DNA from 3 places in the Streptomyces sp. GL_140 genome. Region 3 is predicted to be linked to each of the others. Evidence: riboswitches for the same ligand, from Rfam matches in the RefSeq annotation. Region 3 holds a riboswitch; each other region holds the start of a gene.

Region 1 (6,222 bases), 4.7 Mb from region 3:
AGCGCCATTGCCACGTTCGACGGCCCGAAGCCGATACCGATCAGATCGTGGATCAGTGGTGCGTCGCCAGGAAGAGCCTGTGACATGTCACTCCCATTTGGTGCGGGACAGCCGCCTGCCAGGCGTCTTGTCAGGGGTGGGGGAAAGGGGGAGTCCAGGCACACCGGTGACCGGCAGCCGAGTGGAACTTAGGTAAAGCTAACCTGATCCAGGGGCGCTGTCGACCAGACAAATCGGGCAACGCGTTCACACTCGGGTCAATCGAGCCCGGAATCGGGGCTGTTGCATCGTTAGGTAAGGCTTGCTTTACTTACGTCTGCTCATTCGCTCATCTGAGGAGGAACCCCGATGCGGGTCGTCATGTTCGGTTATCAGACCTGGGGTCATCGCACCCTCAAGGCGCTCCTGGATTCCGAGCACGAGGTCGTGATGGTCGTGACGCACCCCAAGAGCGAGCACGCTTACGAGAAGATCTGGAGCGACTCGGTCGCCGACCTCGCCGAGGAGCACGGCGTCCCGGTCGTCATCCGCAACCGCCCGGACGACGAGGAGCTGTTCCAGCAGCTCAAGGCGGCCGACCCGGACATCCTCGTCGCCAACAACTGGCGCACCTGGATCCCGCCGCGCATCTACACCCTGCCGCAGTACGGCACCCTCAACGTGCACGACTCGCTGCTGCCCAAGTACGCCGGCTTCTCCCCGCTGATCTGGGCCCTCATCAACGGCGAGTCCGAAGTGGGCGTCACCGCGCACATGATGGACGAGGTCCTCGACGCCGGCGACATCGTCATGCAGCACTCGATCCCCGTCGGCCCGACGGACACGACCACGGACCTCTTCCACAAGACGGTCGACCTCATCGCCCCGGTCACGATCGGCGCCCTCGACCTGATCGCTTCCGGGCGGACCGAGTTCACGAAGCAGGACCGGAGCCAGGCCACCTTCTTCCACAAGAGGGCCGAGGAGGACATCCGGATCGACTGGTCCTGGCCCGCCGAGGTCCTGGAGCGCCTGGTCCGCGCCCAGTCGGCCCCGTACCCGTCCGCCTTCGCCTTCCACAAGGGCAAGCGCCTCGAAGTGCTCTCCGCCGTCGTGTCCGAGGGCCTGTACGGCGGGACCCCCGGCCGCATCTTCTACCGGGAGGGCGACGGCGTGGTCGTCGTCGCCGGGGCCGACGCCCGCACGGGCCGCAACCACGGCCTGGCCATCACCCGCGTACGGACCGAGGACGGCCGGGAGCTGCCCGCGACCGAGTACTTCACCTCCATGGGCGGCTACCTGACGAGCCGTCCCTGAAGCCGGAGGCAGCCTGGCCGCTGCCTCCATTTGATCGCCGACCCGCCCCGGCCGTCCCCCGGGCGGGTCGGCTTTCGCCGTCGCGGCGTCACGCGGCCCGCGCGGCCGGGAGCGTCACGGAGTGCGGAAGCCCCGGAAGGTCACGTGCTTGCGGGTCTCGAAGCCGAGCCGTTCGTAGAGGGCGATCGCAGTTCCGTTCGCCTCCGCCACGTGCAGGAAGGGCCGTTCGCCGCGCGCCACGATCCGTTCCACGAGCGCACCGACCAGACGGGCGGCGTACCCTCGCCCGCGCGCCTCGGGAGCAGTGCAGACAGCGCTGATCTCGGTCCAGCCCGGAGGCCGGAGCCGCTCGCCCGCCATCGCCACCAACGTGCCGTTGTCGCGGATGCCGAGGTAGGTGCCGAGCTCGTGGGTGCGCGGCCAGAAGGGCCCCGGCCGGGTCCGCTCGATGAAATCGAGCATTTCGGGCACGTTGTCCGCGCCCAGCTCGACCACACCGGTGTCCGGCCCGGCACCGGGGCGGACGGGCCGGCTGGTCGGTGCGCTCGTGGAACGGATCATCTGGCGGCCCTCGAGGTCGAAGACCGGCTCCCAGCCGGGCGGCGGATCGGCCGGGCAGCTGAACATGTCGGCGAATTCGCCCGGACCGAGCAGCCGCGCCAGGTCGGCCCATTCCGCCGCGCCCGCGTCGGCGGAGACCGAGGAGAAGGTCGCGACGCCCGGAAGGTAGGTGGCGGCCCGGCCGATCCGGCGGGCGAACCGTGCGTGGTGGCCGCCGAGTGACTGGCCGACCGGGTCGTCGAGTGCCGGGTCGTCGCGATTCATCGTGCGGTACGTCTCCTGTCGTGCGCGGGAGCTGGTCGCCCGGGCCACTGGAAGCCTAGGCCGTGGGGCGCGGCGAGCAGTGACCCGGGTGCACCACCCGCCCTCGGCTCTCCCCCCGCGCGGGCATCACGATTCGGCATCCGGTATCTGGACTTCTCTCCTCATTCTTTAGTTCGGCCGCCTAGTGTGGATCTCGCAGCTGGTTCGCCCCCGTCCGCCAGGCGGGATGCGTCGTAAGAGGGAACCCGGTGGGAATCCGGGACTGCCCCGCAGCGGTGAGTGGGAACGACCGCTGTCATACGCACTGGGACCGGACAACGGTCCTGGGAAGCGACGGCCAGTAGGTGCCCGCCGGGAGACCGGCAGGCGTGCCCGCGAGTCCGAAGACCTGCCACTGCCCGCACGCGGACGATTCCGCATGCGGAGATCCCGGTGACCTCGTGGGCGGGTCGGCGTACACAGCGAGCGGCACGTGCGGCGTTCTCCCGCCACGTGGTCCGCGCGTTCTGTCCTCCCTTCGCGTCCACGTCCCGTCATCGGGGCGTTCCTGGACACATCTCGCGAAGGAGAGTTCCGTGACAGCCAAGCCCGCAGCCGCGGCAGCACGAGCCACCGTGTACGGCTACCCCCGCCAGGGTCAGAACCGCGAACTGAAGAAGGCGGTCGAGGGCTACTGGAAGGGCCGCGTCACCGCCGAAGCCCTCCGCCGGACCGCGGCCGACCTGCGCCGTTCGAACTGGCAGCAGCTGGCCGACGCAGGCGTCCACGAAGTGCCGACCGGTGATTCCTCGTACTACGACCACGTCCTGGACACCAGTGTCATGGTCGGTGCCGTCCCCGCCCGCCACCGCGCGGCCGTCGAGGCCGACGTGCTCGACGGGTACTTCGCGATGGCCCGCGGCACACAGGACGTGGCCCCGCTGGAGATGACCAAGTGGTTCGACACCAACTACCACTACCTCGTCCCGGAACTCGGCCCCGACACCGTCTTCGCCGCCGACTCCACCAAGCAGGTCACGGAGCTGGGGGAAGCCCTCGCCCTCGGACACACCGCCCGTCCCGTCCTCGTCGGCCCCCTCACCTACCTGCTGCTCGCCAAGCCCGCGCCGGGCGTGGCCCCCGACTTCGAGCCGCTGACCCTGCTCGACCGGCTGCTGCCCGTCTACGCCCAGGTCCTCGCCGACCTGCGCGCCGCGGGCGCCGAGTGGGTCCAGCTGGACGAGCCGGCCCTGGTCCAGGACCGCACCCCGGCCGAACTGAACGCCGCCGCCCGCGCCTACCGCGAGCTGGGAGGTGCCACCGACCGGCCGAAGCTGCTCGTCGCCTCCTACTTCGGCCGGCTCGGCGACGCGCTGCAGGTACTCGCCGCCGCCCCGGTGGAGGGTCTCGCCCTCGACTTCACCGACTCCGCCGCCGCGAACCTGGACGGTCTCGCTGCGGTCGGCGGGCTGCCGGGCAAGCGCCTGGTCGCGGGCGTGGTCAACGGCCGCAACATCTGGATCAACGACTACCAGAAGTCCCTGTCCACCCTGGGAACCCTGCTCGGGCTGGCCGAGCGGGTGGACGTGGCCGCTTCCTGCTCGCTGCTGCACGTCCCGCTGGACGCCGCCGCCGAGCGGGAGGTCGACCCGCAGGTGCGGCGCTGGCTGGCCTTCGCCCGCCAGAAGACCACGGAGATCGTCACCCTCGCCCGGGGCCTGGCCCAGGGCACCGACGTGATCGCCGCCGAGCTGGCGGCCAACCGCGCCGACCTCGCCTCCCGCGCCGGCTCCGCCCTCACCCACGACCCCGCCGTCCGTGCCCGTACCGCGGCCGTCACCGACGCGGACGGCCGGCGGTCCCAGTCGTACGCCGAGCGCTCCGCCGCCCAGCGCACCCACCTGGGGCTGCCGCTCCTGCCGACCACCACCATCGGCTCGTTCCCGCAGACCGACGAGCTCCGCGTGGCCCGCGCCGACCTGCGCTCCGGGCGGATCGACGCCGCCGGGTACGAGGCACGCATCAAGGCCGAGATCGCGGAGGTGGTGTCCTTCCAGGAGAAGACCGGCATCGACGTCCTCGTGCACGGCGAGCCCGAACGCAACGACATGGTCCAGTACTTCGCGGAACAGCTGACCGGTTACGTCGCCACGCAGCACGGCTGGGTGCAGTCGTACGGCACCCGGTACGTGCGCCCGCCGGTTCTCGCCGGCGACATCTCCCGCCCCGAGCCGATGACCGTCCGCTGGACCTCGTACGCGCAGGCCCTGACGGCCAAGCCCGTGAAGGGGATGCTGACAGGACCGGTCACCATGCTCGCCTGGTCCTTCGTACGCGACGACCAGCCGCTTGGCGACACCGCCCGACAGGTCGCCCTCGCCCTGCGCGACGAGGTCAACGACCTTGAGGACGCGGGCACTTCCGTCATCCAGGTGGACGAGCCCGCGCTGCGCGAGACGCTCCCGCTGCGCGCCGCCGACCACGCCGAATACCTGGAGTGGGCCACCGAATCCTTCCGCCTCACCACCAGCGGTGTCCGGCCGGACACCCAGATCCACACCCACATGTGCTACGCCGAGTTCGGCGACATCGTCCAGGCCATCGACGACCTCGACGCCGACGTCATCAGCCTGGAGGCCGCCCGCTCCCACATGCAGGTGGCCGACGAACTGGCCGAGCACGGCTACCCCCGGGAGGCCGGCCCCGGCGTCTGGGACATCCACTCCCCTCGTGTGCCCAGTGCCGACGAGGCTGCCGCGCTCCTGCGCAAGGGGCTGGAAGCCATCCCGGCCGAGCGGCTCTGGGTGAATCCGGACTGCGGTCTCAAGACCCGCGGCTGGACCGAGACCCGCGCCTCGCTGGAGAACCTCGTCGCCGCCGCCCGCGAGGTCCGGGCGGAGCTGGCCGCCGACAACGGCTGACGCGGTCGAGGTCCGGGCCGGACGCCGAGGCGTCCGGGCCGGACCGGCCACGACCTGACAGCGACCACATACGGAGACGAACTGCATGTCCACCCACGCGCCGAACGCGGAACAGTCCCCCGTCGCGGGGCTGCCGGGCTGGGACCGGTGGGCGGTCATGGGCGTGGTGAACGTGACCCCCGACTCCTTCTCCGACGGCGGTCGATGGTTCGACGCCGCGACCGCCGTCAAGCACGGCCTGGATCTCGTGGCCGAGGGAGCCGACCTGGTCGGCGTCGGGGGCGAGTCGACCCGCCCCGGGGCCTCCCGTGTCGACGGGGACGAGGAGGTTCGCCGCGTGATCCCGGTCGTACGGGATCTGGTGGCCGAGGGTGTCCTCGTATCCGTCGACACCATGCGCGCCTCCGTCGCCGCCCGGGCGATCGACGCGGGCGCGGTCCTGGTCAACGACGTCAGCGGCGGGCTCGCCGACCCGGCCATGATCCCGACCGTCGCGGACAGCGGCGCCCCCTTCGTCGTGATGCACTGGCGCGGGTTCAGCCACGACATGAACAGCCGCGCGGTGTACGGGGACGTGGTGCGCGAGGTCGTCGCGGAACTCCGTACCCGCATCGAGGCCGTCGTGGCCGGCGGCATTGCGCCGGAGCGGCTCGTGATCGACCCCGGGCTGGGCTTCGCCAAACGGGCGGAGCACGACCTCGGCCTGGTCGCCGGACTGGCCGAAGTGTGCGCGCTGGGCCGCCCCGTCCTGGTCGCGGGCTCCCGCAAGAGGTTCCTCGGGCAGATCCTGGCCGGAACGGACGGCACACCACCGCCCGCGCACGGACGGGACGCCGCCACGGCCGCCCTGTCGGCGATCGCCGCCCACCAGGGCGCCTGGGCCGTCAGGGTCCACGACGTCCGGGCGACGGCGGACGCGGTCAGGGTCGCTCACGCGGTCCGGTCGGCCACCTGACCGGATGTGGTCGGGCCCATGCCAGACTCGCCTCGGCCGGCGAGCTCCGTTCGATGGCCGGATCCGGTGCACGGAGGGGATGAGGAGAGTCATGGCGGACCACGACCTGGCCGGTTATGAGCAGAGTACGTTCACGCACGAGGGGACCCGGCGCCGAATCCTGCGGCGCGGCACCGGCCCCGCCGTGATCGTGATGGCCGAGATCCCCGGCATCACCCCGAAGGTGCTGGAGTTCGCGGACCGGGT
Region 2 (6,222 bases), 260 kb from region 3:
GCGGCAATGTCGGTACGTTATGCCGTGGTCCCGGAGCGTGACAAGTGGAAGTGGGAATTGTTGACCGTAATGATAAACTTCCGCCTTACGGAAGGGTAATTGAATTCATATCTGCCGTCCGACCGGGACCCGGGGCCCGAGGGGTGTCCGGGTGCGGCTACCCTGAGCCGGTCAACAAGCACCAAGAAGGGGTGGACCCAGTGGCGGACATCGAGAGCGCACGGGCGACGTTCGGCAAGTTCGACGCGGACGGCGACGGCTTCGTCACGGCCGACGAGTACAGCGCTGCCATGAAGGCGATGGGTGACGCGTACGTCACCGGCGCGGTCGCGGACGCCGTGATCGCCGCCAAGGACACCAACGGCGACGGCCTGCTGAGCTTCGACGAGTTCTGGGCCTCCCTGAACAAGTAAGCCCCGCGGGCAGCCCCCGCGCCGCCCCCGCCCGCCCCCCTGCCGGGGCGGGGCGGGAGGCGGATCAGGCCGTGCCCTTTTCTGTTTCCTTTTCCTTTTCCTTTGCCCCTGCCGCCGGCCCCGCCTCTTCCATGTCCTGGACCTCGGCGAGCGCTTCCTCCAGCCAGGCCAGCCAGAAGCTCTCCAGGGCGATCCCGCCGTGCAGGACGAGCCGGCGCAGCCGGTCCTCGACGGCGTCCCGGCCCGCGGGGAAGTCCTTCGCCTCGATGGCCTCGTACTCCGCCAACTGGCCCCGGTGCAGCTCCAGATGCCGCCGCAGCTCGACCCCGAGCCTCTGCGGCCCGACCACACCCGCCGCGCGGATCCGCAGCAGCAGGGGGTCGCGCATCGGCTTCGGGTCCTGGCTGTCCCCGACCCACCGCGCCAGCTCCGCGCTTCCGGCGGGCAGCACTTCGTACTCCTTCTTCTGCCCCCGTACGGGCACCTCGCTGGGCAGCGCCCGGATCAGCCCGGCGTCCTCCAGCCGGCCGAGCTCCCGGTAGATCTGCTGGTGCGTCGCGGACCAGAAGTACCCGATCGACTTGTCGAACCGCCTCGTCAGCTCCAGCCCGGACGAGGGCTTCTCGAGCAGGGCGGTGAGGATGGCGTGCGGGAGCGACATGCGGCCATCCTAGGTTCGGGGCAGGCGGCCACTTCGCTCCCGAACCCGTCCGGGGTGGCCCTCAAGGTCTTCACGAACCGCGAACCTACCTACCGCCAGGCTGCCAGCGCCTCCGGATTACGGGGCCCGGGGGCGTCCGCCGCCAGCAGGCCGTGCGCGCGCAGGACGGCCGTCACCGCCGGGGACCAGGCCGTGCGCAGGCCCGCCGCGGCGAGGAGTTCCGGGTCCGACAGGAGGGTTCCCGCCGGGCCCACGCGGATGCCGGACGGGGTCAGGACCGCCGCGTCGTCGGCCCAGCGGACCGCCAGGTCCACGTCGTGGGTGGCCATCACCACCGTGGTGCCGGAGGTCTGGAGTCCCGACAGGACGGCCAGGAGCCGCTCCTGGCCGTCCGGGTCGAGCCCGGCCGTCGGCTCGTCCAGGATCAGCACGCGCGGAGCCATCGCCACCGCACCCGCGATCGCCGCGCGCTTGCGCTGGCCGTAGGACAGGAGGTGGGTGGGGCGGTCGCGCAGCGCGGTGATGTCCAGCGCGGTGAGCGCCGAGTCCACCCGGGCGCGGACCTCGGCGGCCGGCAGGCCCAGGTTCATCGGGCCGAAGGACACGTCCTGTTCGACGGAGGCCGCGAAGAGCTGGTCGTCGGGGTCCTGCACCACCAGCTGGACGGAGGTCCGCAGCCGGGTCAGGCCGGCGCGGTCGTACGCGACCTGCGTGCCGTCGAGCCACAGCGTGCCCGAACCGGGCCGCAGGCCGCCGCTCAGCAGCCGCATCAGCGTGGTCTTGCCGCTGCCGTTGCGGCCCAGCAGGGCCAGCGCCCGGCCCGCCGGGATGGAGAAGTCGACGCCGGTCAGCACGGCCGGGCCGTCCTCGTAGGCGTAGCCCGCTCCGGCCAGCTCGATCAGGGGGGTCGGGGTCTCCAACGGGTTCACGGGTACAGCCCCTTCAGTACGAGGGTCAGGGTGATCAGCGCCGCCAGCAGCGCGGTCGTGGCCGCCAGGAACCGCCACGACAGGGCCGCCTCCGGTACGAGGACCCGCAGCGAGCCGTCGTAGCCGCGTCCGGCCAGCCCCGCCTGGAGCTTGGCCGCGCGGTCGAAGGCCCGTACGAAGGAGGTCGCGGCGAGCCCGGCCAGGGAACGCCATGCCGCCGCCCGGCCGGTGTGCCCCAGGCGGGCCGCCTGGGCCCGGTGGACCTGGGCCACGGAGTCCAGGAGCAGGAACGTGATCCGGTACATGACCAGGGCCACGTCCACCACGGCCGCCGGCACCCCGGCCCGGACCAGCCGGGGGAGCACGTCGGAGACCGGGGTGGTGAAGGCGAACAGCAGCAGCCCGAGCGAGGCCGCCGAGGTGCGCAGGAGCAGCTCGGCGGCGTGCCGCGGGCCGTCCGGGGCCATGGCGACCAGGCCCTGGGGGCCGCCCACGGCGAAGAGCAGCGGCAGCGCTCCGGTGAAGCAGAAGCCGAGCGGGATCCGGAAGGCCCGCCACAGCTGCCGCCCGGTCACGCCCGCCGGGCCGAGCAGCACGGCGAGCGTGGCGGCGGCCACCAGCGGGCCGCCCGGCCAGGGCGGCAGGCAGACGGCGGTGACCGTCAGCCCGATCCCGAGCAGGGCCTTCTCCAGGGGGTGCCGGCCGCGCCAGCGACTGCCGTGCGCGGCCACGTCGATCGGCAGCACCGCCTACGACTCCCGGGCGGCGGCGGCCGTACCGGCTCCGGCGGCGGCCTGGGCGAGGCCCTGGCGGCGGCCCTTGCGGACGCCGAAGTAGTACGCGAGCACGCCCGCGCCCAGCGCCGCCTGCAAGGCGAACAGCGCCGACTCCACTTCCCCGGAGGGGGGCTCGTACAGCGGGGAGAACCACGGTTCGTAGTCCGGCTTGAGCTCGGTGATAGCCGCCTCCGCCTGCGCGTCGGCGCCCGCGAACGGCTCCTCCTTGCCCTCGCCGAGGCCGAGCGCGATCGGGAGGACGGCGAGTGCGGCCACCAGGAGCAGCAGCAGGGTGTTGATCTTCGCGTTCCTGCTCATCCGGCCGCCGCCTCCTGCTTCCCGGTACGGCCGGAGGTCAGCTGGGCGACACCCAGCCGGACCAGGTCCGACTTGCTCGACGCCATCAGAAGCCGCATCACGAGGACGGTCAGCAGCCCCTCGCTCACGGCCAGCGGCACCTGGGTGACCGCGAAGATCCCGCCGAACTTCACGAGCGCGCCGAGGAAACCGGAAGCCGGGTCCGGGAAGGCCAGGGCGAGCTGCACGCTGGTGACGCAGTAGGTGACCAGGTCCGCGAAGAAGGCGCCGAAGAAGACGGTCACCATCAGCGGGAGGCCCGCGCCGCGCAGCAGCCGGTAGACGGCGTAGCCCGCCCACGGGCCGGCGATGGCCATCGAGAAGACGTTGGCGCCGAGGGTGGTGAGGCCGCCGTGGGCCAGTAGCAGGGCCTGGAAGAGCAGGGTGATGGTCCCGAGCACCGCCATGATCGGCGGCCGGAACAGGATCGCCCCGAGCCCGGTCCCGGTGGGGTGCGAGCAACTGCCCGTGACCGAGGGGATCTTCAGGGCGGACAGGACGAAGGTGAACGCCCCGGCCGCGCCGAGCAGCAGGGTGCTTTCCGGGTTGGCCTTCACCTCGCGGGTCAGCGAGCGGACGCCGTGGACGACGAAGGGAGCGGACGCGGCGCCCCAGGCGGCCGCGTGCAAAGGGGGTAGAAACCCCTCGGCTATATGCATGAGTGGGGAGACCTCTCCAGCACCTCGTGGATGGACAACGCGCCCCGGCCGGTCTCCTGGCTCACGGGTTGACGTCCGCTCTCCGCCTTCCCGGGCAGCACGGAACCTCCCGCGCAGCCCAGTGGCTTTCCCGCAGGAGTGGAGCCGGACTTCCCGATCACAGTGGCGAGGGCCGCACCGGTTTCTCACCGGTTTCCCGAACACCAAGGCCCATTGACCCTAGTCGGCGGCACGGGCGGCAACAAACCGGAACCCGTACGGGCGCGGTCCGGTGGCGACCGTGCCCGGCGGCGCGGAGGGTGGGGGAGTGGACTACTCCGACCTCACCGCCGTGTACGTGAACTGCACGCTCAAGCGGTCACCCGAGCCCAGCAACACCGAGGGTCTGATCGCCAGGAGCCGCGCCGCGATGGAGGCGGCCGGAGCGCGGACCTCGCTCATCCGGGCCGTCGACCACGACATCGCCACGGGCGTCTGGCCGGACATGACGGAGCACGGCTGGGAGGAGGACCAGTGGCCGGTGCTCTACAGCCAGATCATGGACGCCGACATCCTCGTGCTGTGCGGCCCGATCTGGCTCGGCGACAACAGCTCGGTGATGAAGCAGGTCATCGAGCGGCTCTACGCCTGCTCCTCGATCCTGAACGAACAGGGCCAGTACGCGTACTACGGGCGCGTCGGCGGTGCTCTGATCACCGGCAACGAGGACGGCGTCAAGCACTGCGCCATGAACATCCTCTACAGCCTCCAGCACCTCGGCTACGCGATCCCGCCGCAGGCCGACGCCGGATGGATCGGGGAGGCCGGGCCCGGTCCCTCGTACCTGGACCCCGGCTCCGGCGGCCCCGAGAACGACTTCACCAACCGGAACACGGCCTTCATGAGCTGGAACCTCATGCACCTGGCGGCCCTGCTCAAGCGGAACGGCGGGATCCCCGCCCACGGCAACCAGCGCTCGCAGTGGGACGCCGGCTGCCGCTTCGACTTCCCCAACCCGGAGCACCGCTGACCCCGAGCCGCCGCGCGACGCCCAGGACCACGAGGGCCGCGAGGCGCCCCTTGGCGGCCCGCAGGGGGCACGGCACCGGCCGGCGCCGGACCAGGAGCAGCAGGGTCCCCCACCCCCGGTGCCTCACCTGGGCAGCAGGGCGTCCAGTTCGGCGTCGAGGTCGTAGTGGCGGTGCTCCTCGCCGCGCGGGACCATCGTGGTCATCCGCCGGCACAGCTCGCGCACGTCCTTCGAGCGGGCGGACACCACGCAGCCCTGGGCGCCGTTGCTGAAGGCGAGGTAGACCCGCGGTTCGGTGCCCCGCCAGCGCGGCCACACCTGGATGTCGCCCTCCCCGGTGGCGCAGATCTGACCGTCGAGGAGCAGCTCGCGCGAGAACACCCAGTGCGCGAGGTGCAGTCCGGCGCCCTCGAAGTCGAGGGAGATCTCGTAGGGCCGGTCGGTGCGGTACACGAAGACGCCCCGCATCGGAACGGGAGCGGAGGCGGCCTCCAGCTGGAGCGGGAGGACCCGGTGTTCTGTGCCGGTCATGGGGGGGCCGCCTCTCTCTCAGGGGTGGGGAAAACACACCCACTCGGGCAAGTTAGTCCACCCCAGGGCCCCCTCCGCGGGGCAAAGGTCCCATCCGAGAGGGTCCCTCGGCCTCTTTTCTCCCGAACGTGACAAGAACACGACGAGCCCGCCCCCGGGAAGGGGTCGGGCTCATCGTGTTCTCGTCACGTTCGGCAGTCGCTGGGTCCTACGGCAGGGGGTTGTAGATGAAGGACTCGTGCGAGTTGGACTGGCCGATCGCGGTGAAGCCCGAACCGTTGGACTGGGCACCGTTGTTCTGGTTGGACGCACCGAAGCCGGAGGCGACCTGCTGAGCGGTGGAGGAGTTGCCGAGGTTGCTGCCGCCTACGCCGCTGCCGAGGATGCCGGCGAGGGCCGCGTTCGACGCGGTCCCGGCCGCACCGGCCCCGTTGTCGGCCTGGGCGACGCCGGAGAGCAGCGCGAAGGCGAAGGGGAGCGATGCGACAGCCGCCATCACGCGGATGCTGCGGGTGGTTGCCATGATTGAAGTCCTCCAGTTAAGCAAAAAGGCTGTGGTCCAAGGCGGTTGGCCGACCGCCGGGGGTGTGGACGCGACGTCGTGCCCCCACCCTGGCGCAAGTGATCATCAAGAAACCAGCCCAGACCGCCTTGTTCCCCCGCAAGCGTGAGCAACTCACTCCCAAACCTCATATCCCACCCAATTTCGAACGCAGTTACATGCGTAACCCGCCCAATAGCCGTGAGGGGGACGGAAGTGCGGAACGAGAACGGCCCGGGGCCCCGATGCAGCGCATCGGGGCCCCGGGCCGTTCGGGTCGGACTGAGTGCGTCAGCACTCGATGACGTTGACCGCCAGGCCGCCTCGGGCGGTTTCCTTGTACTTG
Region 3 (6,222 bases):
ATGCACGCCGCGAAGCAGATCAGGTTCAGCAGGAAGCGGCGGCGGTCGGCCTTGGTCTCCAGGCGCTCCAGCTTCTCGACCTCGTTGATCCACTTGAAGCAGAACTGGGCCTTCTCGCGGATCGAGGGGATCTCCTCGACCGCGTCGAAGGCGGCCGCGCGGTCGTCCGGGTCCGGCAGGTAGGTGTCGAGCAGCGTCAGGTAGAACTGGACGTGCACGGCCTCCTCGAAGAGCTGGCGCGACAGGTACAGGCGCGCCTCCGGGGAGTTGATGTGCTTGTACAGGGTCAGGACGAGGTTGTTCGAGACGATCGAGTCGCCCGTCGCGAAGAACGCGACCAGGCGGCCGATCATGTGCTGCTCACCGGGGGTGAGCTTGGCGAGGTCGGCCACGTCCGAGTGGAGGTCGACCTCCTCCACGGTCCAGGTGTTCTTGATCGCGTCCCGGTAGCGCTCGTAGAAGTCCGGGTAGCGCATGGGGCGGAGCGTGAGCTCGAAGCCCGGGTCCAGGAGGTTCTTCTTGTCTGTGGAGCTCATTACTGGCAGGCCTCGCAGGACTCGGGGTTTTCAAGGGAGCAGGCGAGCGCTTCCGCGGCGGCTGCCTCGGCGGCGGCCAGGGCCGCGGCGTCGGCGTTCATGGGCTCGGGCAGCGCCACCGGGGTGGTGGCCTGCGCGGCGCGGGCGATCTTCGTCGCCGGGCGCGAGCGCAGGTAGTACGTGGTCTTCAGGCCCTGCTTCCAGGCGTACGCGTACATGGAGCTGAGCTTGCCGATGGTCGGCGTCTCCAGGAACAGGTTCAGCGACTGCGACTGGTCGAGGAACGGCGTACGGGCCGCCGCCATGTCGATCAGGCCGCGCTGCGGGATCTCCCACGCCGTGCGGTACAGCTCGCGGACCTCGGCAGGGATCCAGCCGAAGCCCTGGACGGAGCCGCTGGATTCGCGCAGCGCCTCGCGGGTCTGGGCGTCCCAGACGCCGAGCCGCTTGAGCTCCTGCACCAGGTAGCCGTTGACCTGGAGGAACTCCCCGCTCAGCGTCTCGCGCTTGAAGAGGTTGGAGACCTGCGGCTCGATGCACTCGTACACGCCGGCGATCGACGCGATGGTCGCCGTCGGGGCGATGGCCAGGAGGAGGGAGTTGCGCATCCCGGACTTCGCGACCCGGGCGCGCAGCGCGTCCCAGCGCTCCGGCCAGTTCAGCTCGACCTCGTAGTGGTCGGGGTGCAGGACGCCGCGGGCGGTACGGGTCTGCTCCCAGGCGGGGAGCGGGCCGCTGCGCTCGGCCAGGTCGCACGAGGCCTCGTACGCGGCGAGCATGATGCGCTCGGAGAGCTTGGTGGACAGGGCCTTCGCCTCGGGGGAGTCGAAGGGCAGCTTCAGCTGGAAGAAGACGTCCTGCAGGCCCATCGCGCCCAGGCCCACCGGGCGCCAGCGGGCGTTGGAGCGGCCGGCCTGCTCGGTCGGGTAGAAGTTGATGTCCACGACGCGGTCGAGGAAGGTCACGGCGGTGCGGACGGTCTCGTCCAGCCGCTCCCAGTCGATGTCGCCGGCCTCGGCGAGCACGAAGGCGCCGAGGTTGACCGAGCCGAGGTTGCAGACGGCCGTCTCGCCGTCGTTGGTGACCTCGATGATCTCGGTGCACAGGTTCGAGGAGTGGACGACGGTGCCCGGCTCCGCGGTCTGGTTCGCGGTGCGGTTGGAGGCGTCCTTGAAGGTCATCCAGCCCTGGCCGGTCTGCGCGAGGGTGCGCATCATCCGGCCGTACAGGTCGCGGGCGGGGATGGTCTTGCGGGCCAGGCCGCCGGCCTCGGCCTTGCGGTAGGCGGCGTCGAACTCGTCGCCCCACAGGTCGACGAGCTCGGGGACGTCGGCCGGGGAGAACAGCGACCAGTCGGCGTCGGAGTTCACGCGGCGCATGAACTCGTCCGGCACCCAGTGCGCCAGGTTCAGGTTGTGGGTGCGGCGCTGGTCCTCGCCGGTGTTGTCGCGGAGCTCCAGGAACTCCTCGATGTCCGCGTGCCAGGTCTCCAGGTAGACGGCCGCGGCGCCCTTGCGGCGGCCGCCCTGGTTGACGGCGGCGACGGAGGCGTCCAGCGTCTTGAGGAACGGCACGATGCCGTTGGAGTGGCCGTTGGTGCCGCGGATCAGGGAGCCGCGGGCCCGGATGCGCGAGTAGGACAGGCCGATGCCGCCGGCGTGCTTGGAGAGGCGGGCGACCTGGTGGTAGCGGTCGTAGATCGAGTCGAGCTCGTCCAGCGGGGAGTCCAGCAGGTAGCAGGAGGACATCTGCGGGTGCCGGGTGCCGGAGTTGAAGAGCGTGGGGGAGGACGGCAGGTAGTCCAGGCGGCTCATCAGCCGGTAGAGGGAGGCGACTTCCTCGACGGCCTGAACGCTCTCGTTCTCGGCGAGTCCGCAGGCCACGCGCAGCATGAAGTACTGCGGGGTCTCGATGACCTGGCGGGTGATCGGGTGGCGCAGCAGGTAGCGGCTGTGCAGCGTGCGCAGGCCGAAGAAGCCGAAGCGGTCGTCGGCGCCCTCGGCGAGCGAGTGCTCGACCAGCGCGTCGAGCCGGTTCGCGTGGAGACGTACGAAGTCTGCGGTGCGGTCGGCGATCAGGCCTTCGCGGTGACCCACCTCGACGGAGCCGGAGAACGAGAGGGAGCCCTGGCCGGCGGCCTCGTCGCGGACGGCCAGCGTCAGCAGCCGGGCGGCGAGCCGGGAGTACGCCGGGTCCTCGGAGATCAGCCCGGCGGCCGCCTCGGTGGCGAGCGTACGCAGCTCCGCCTCGTCGGCGGCCGCGCTGCGGCCGCGCAGCGCGGCGGCGGCGACCCGGCCGGGGTCGGTGTCGGGCAGATCGGCGGTCAGCTCGGTGAGCGTGCGCAACAGCGCGGCCCCCGGACCCTCATAGGCGGACGGGTCGGACTCGGCGCGCGGTGCGGAAGGCGCGATGGTCACGGGGGGAGCTCTCCCTCGCTCGGCTCCGGGAACACCGTTGGTGCGGGGCGCGAGGGGGCGCACGCGGGGAAGTGCGGACCTGGCAGGGCACGCATACGCCACGTGACGTCCACCGGCCCAACCGCGAGGCCCGGACGAATCGGCACCCGGGTCGGACGATCCGGGCGCACTGTCGACAGGTCCTCGGACTTGTGGATGCACCGAACGGGTCCGGGCATTTCATACCGTTGCGGGACAGTTCCGGATTCTCACCGGATTCCCCTGCGACGACAGCGAGGACGAGCATACATGTGGGGGCCGCCCCTCGCGGTAGCCCCCACATGTTGTGTCGCCCGTCGGCGGTGGCGCGCTGTTACAGCTCGACGCGGTAGGTGAGCAGGGGCAGGCCCGGGACCGGGTACCAGTCCCGTTCCGGGGTCCGTACGAAGCCCAGCCGGTGGTAGATCCGGTGCGCTCCCAGCATCTTCTCGGTGGTCGACAGCGTCAGGTGGGTCACGCCCTCCAGCTCCCGGGCGCGGGCCATGCAGGCGCGCACCAGGGCCTCGCCGGCGCCCCGGCCGCGGGCTTCGGGCGAGACGGCCAGCATCCGGAACTCCGCCTCGTGGGGGCCGGCGATCTGGGCGAGCGGGCTGCCGGGAGGGGCGAAGGTCACATTGCCGAGCAGCGTGCCCTCGTACTCCGCGACGATCACTTCGGCGTCGGCCGCCCGGCCGGCGACGTCGCGCAGCCGGTCCAGGTAGGGGTCGTCCTCGGCGAAGTCCAGCAGCTCGTCGCCGAGGTACGCCTGTGCGGTGAGCTCGCCCAGCTCTTCGTATTCGGCGGCCGTTGCCGCCCTGATGACGATGTCCATGGCACCGAGTGTGCGACAGGGTGCGCGAAAGGGCCGCCCTGCCTCCCGCCGGTGGGGCGGGAGGAGGGGCGGCCCCGGTGTGCGCGGTCCGTGCTCAGCAGCAGCGGAACCCCTCGCGCGGGTCGGCCTCGCGGGCGTCCATGCGGGCCCGCTCGAAGGCCCGGCGGGTCATCACCTGCGCGTCCGGGTCGTGGGTGCGGGCGTGGGCGACGTAGTGGTCGTACGCCGCCTCGCCGGAGAACTCCCGTACGTAGAAGCGGGCCCGGTCCAGGACCTGGCGCAGGCCCGTCACGCGGATTCCTTTACGCGGCCCCCGCCCGAGTCGAGTCCGGCGGCGGCGAGCTCCGCGCGCTCCTCGGCGGTGGGGATCAGCCCGGCCGGGGCGATGATCCGGGACTCGGTCCACGGGGTCTCGGCCAGGGTGACGGACTCCGGCTTGCGGACGGCGTTGAAGCAGGTCCGGGCCGCGTCGAGCAGGACGATGACGATCAGCAGTGCGAAGAGGACCGAGAGGACCCCGTCGACCGTGGCGTTGGTGACCACGGTGTGCATCTCGTCCAGGTTCTTCGCGGGCTTGAGGATCTTGCCGGCGTCGATGCCGTCCTGGTAGAGGTCCCGCTGCGCGAAGAAGCCGATCTTCGGGTTGTCCGAGAAGATCTTCTGGTAGCTGGCGGTGAGGGTGACGGCCACGTCCCACGCCAGCGGGACACCCGTCACCCAGGCCCACTTGAGGCGGCCCGACTTGACCAGCAGCGTGGTGCAGACGGCCAGGGCGACCGCCGCGAGCAGCTGGTTCGCGATCCCGAACAGCGGGAAGAGCTGGTTGATGCCGCCCAGCGGGTCCTTGACGCCGACCCACAGGAAGTAGCCCCAGCCGCCGACGACGATCGCGCTGGCGAACCAGACGCCCGGCTTCCAGCTGATGTCCTTGAAGGACTTGTGCACGTTGCCGAGGGTGTCCTGGAGCATGAACCGGCCCACGCGGGTGCCCGCGTCGACCGTGGTCAGGATGAACAGGGCCTCGAACATGATCGCGAAGTGGTACCAGAAGGCCTTCATCGAGGAGCCGCCGACCACGGACGAGAAGATCTCCGACATTCCGAGTGCGAAGGTCGGTGCGCCGCCCGTGCGGGACAGCAGGCTGGTCTCCTCCACGTCCTTCGCGGCCTGCGCGAGGGCTTCGGGGGAGATGGCGAAGCCGAAGTGGGCGACCGCCTCGGAGGCGGTCTGGACGGTGGCGCCGACGACTCCGGCGGGGGAGTTGACCGCGAAGTACAGGCCCGGGTCGATGATGCAGGCCGCGATGATCGCCATGACGGCGACGAAGGACTCGGTCAGCATCGCGCCGTAGCCGATGACCCGGACCTGGGTCTCCTTCTGGATCATCTTCGGGGTGGTGCCGGAGGAGACCAGCGAGTGGAACCCGGACAGCGCTCCGCAGGCGATGGTGATGAAGACGAAGGGGAACATCGAGCCGGCGAAGACCGGGCCGTCGCCGCGCGAGGCGAAGTCGGTGACCGCGGGCATCCTCAGGACCGGCATGGAGACGACCACGCCCACGGCCAGCAGGCCGATGGTGCCGACCTTCATGAAGGTGGAGAGGTAGTCGCGCGGGGCGAGCAGCATCCAGACCGGCAGCACGGACGCCACGAACCCGTACGCGATCATCCAGATGACCAGCGTCTCCTTCTCCAGGGTGAAGGTGTCCGCCAGCGAGGACTCCGCGACCCAGCCGCCCGCGACGATGGCCAGGAGCAGCAGCGCGACGCCGACGAGGGAGACCTCGGTGACCCGGCCCGGGCGCAGGACGCGCAGGTAGAAGCCCATGAAGAGGGCGATCGGGATGGTCATGCCGATGGAGAAGACGCCCCACGGGGAGTGCGCCAGCGCGTTGACGATGACCAGTGCCAGCACGGCCAGCAGGATGATCATGATGGCGAAGACGGCGACGAGCGCGGCCGCACCGCCGACCGGGCCGATCTCGTCCCGGGCCATCTGGCCGAGCGAACGGCCGTTGCGCCGGGTGGAGAAGAAGAGCGTGACCATGTCCTGGACCGCGCCCGCGAAGATCACGCCCGCGACGATCCAGATGGTGCCGGGCAGGTAGCCCATCTGCGAGGCGAGTACGGGACCCACCAGCGGGCCGGCGCCGGCGACGGCGGCGAAGTGATGGCCGAAAAGCACCCGTCGGTCGGTCGGGTGGAAGTCGACACCGTTGTCGAGGCGTTCGGCGGGAGTGGCCCGGGTCCGGTCCACCTTCAGGACGCGGTCCGCGATGAAGCGCGCGTAGAAGCGGTAGCCGATCGCGTACGAACCCAGCGCGGCGGCGAGCAGCCACGCGGCCGAGATCTCCTCGCCGCGGGAGAGCGCCAGCACGCCCCAGCCGATGGCGCCGACGAGCCCGACGAGCACCCACAGG

The links. A riboswitch is a leader RNA that binds a small molecule or an ion and turns the genes downstream of it on or off. The one in region 3 is predicted to bind cobalamin.
Region 1: linked by a shared signal. The riboswitch ahead of metE (5-methyltetrahydropteroyltriglutamate--homocysteine S-methyltransferase) and the one ahead of AC3IYJ_RS26080 (ribonucleoside-diphosphate reductase subunit alpha) in region 3 are both predicted to bind cobalamin.
Region 2: linked by a shared signal. The riboswitch ahead of AC3IYJ_RS27170 (energy-coupling factor ABC transporter permease) and the one ahead of AC3IYJ_RS26080 (ribonucleoside-diphosphate reductase subunit alpha) in region 3 are both predicted to bind cobalamin.

The regions. Positions count from the first base shown of each region.
Region 1 is NZ_CM174404.1:867,437-873,658, forward strand. It holds gene AC3IYJ_RS04090 (lysine N(6)-hydroxylase/L-ornithine N(5)-oxygenase family protein) at 1-86, opposite strand, end outside; gene AC3IYJ_RS04095 (methionyl-tRNA formyltransferase) at 349-1,296, shown strand; gene AC3IYJ_RS04100 (GNAT family N-acetyltransferase) at 1,411-2,121, opposite strand; cobalamin riboswitch at 2,304-2,531, shown strand; gene metE (5-methyltetrahydropteroyltriglutamate--homocysteine S-methyltransferase) at 2,697-5,021, shown strand; gene folP (dihydropteroate synthase) at 5,107-5,976, shown strand; gene AC3IYJ_RS04115 (dienelactone hydrolase family protein) at 6,068-6,222, shown strand, end outside.
Region 2 is NZ_CM174404.1:5,853,590-5,859,811, forward strand. It holds gene AC3IYJ_RS27145 (EF-hand domain-containing protein) at 201-413, shown strand; gene AC3IYJ_RS27150 (PadR family transcriptional regulator) at 478-1,074, opposite strand; gene AC3IYJ_RS27155 (energy-coupling factor ABC transporter ATP-binding protein) at 1,164-1,994, opposite strand; gene cbiQ (cobalt ECF transporter T component CbiQ) at 2,000-2,749, opposite strand; gene AC3IYJ_RS27165 (energy-coupling factor ABC transporter substrate-binding protein) at 2,753-3,097, opposite strand; gene AC3IYJ_RS27170 (energy-coupling factor ABC transporter permease) at 3,094-3,795, opposite strand; cobalamin riboswitch at 3,825-4,018, opposite strand; gene AC3IYJ_RS27175 (flavodoxin family protein) at 4,067-4,804, shown strand; gene AC3IYJ_RS27180 (SsgA family sporulation/cell division regulator) at 4,928-5,335, opposite strand; gene AC3IYJ_RS27185 (hypothetical protein) at 5,544-5,858, opposite strand; gene AC3IYJ_RS27190 (L-serine ammonia-lyase) at 6,168-6,222, opposite strand, start outside.
Region 3 is NZ_CM174404.1:5,594,452-5,600,673, forward strand. It holds gene AC3IYJ_RS26075 (ribonucleotide-diphosphate reductase subunit beta) at 1-536, opposite strand, end outside; gene AC3IYJ_RS26080 (ribonucleoside-diphosphate reductase subunit alpha) at 536-2,953, opposite strand; cobalamin riboswitch at 3,111-3,239, opposite strand; gene AC3IYJ_RS26085 (GNAT family N-acetyltransferase) at 3,306-3,803, opposite strand; gene AC3IYJ_RS26090 (CstA-like transporter-associated (seleno)protein) at 3,898-4,095, opposite strand; gene AC3IYJ_RS26095 (carbon starvation CstA family protein) at 4,092-6,222, opposite strand, start outside.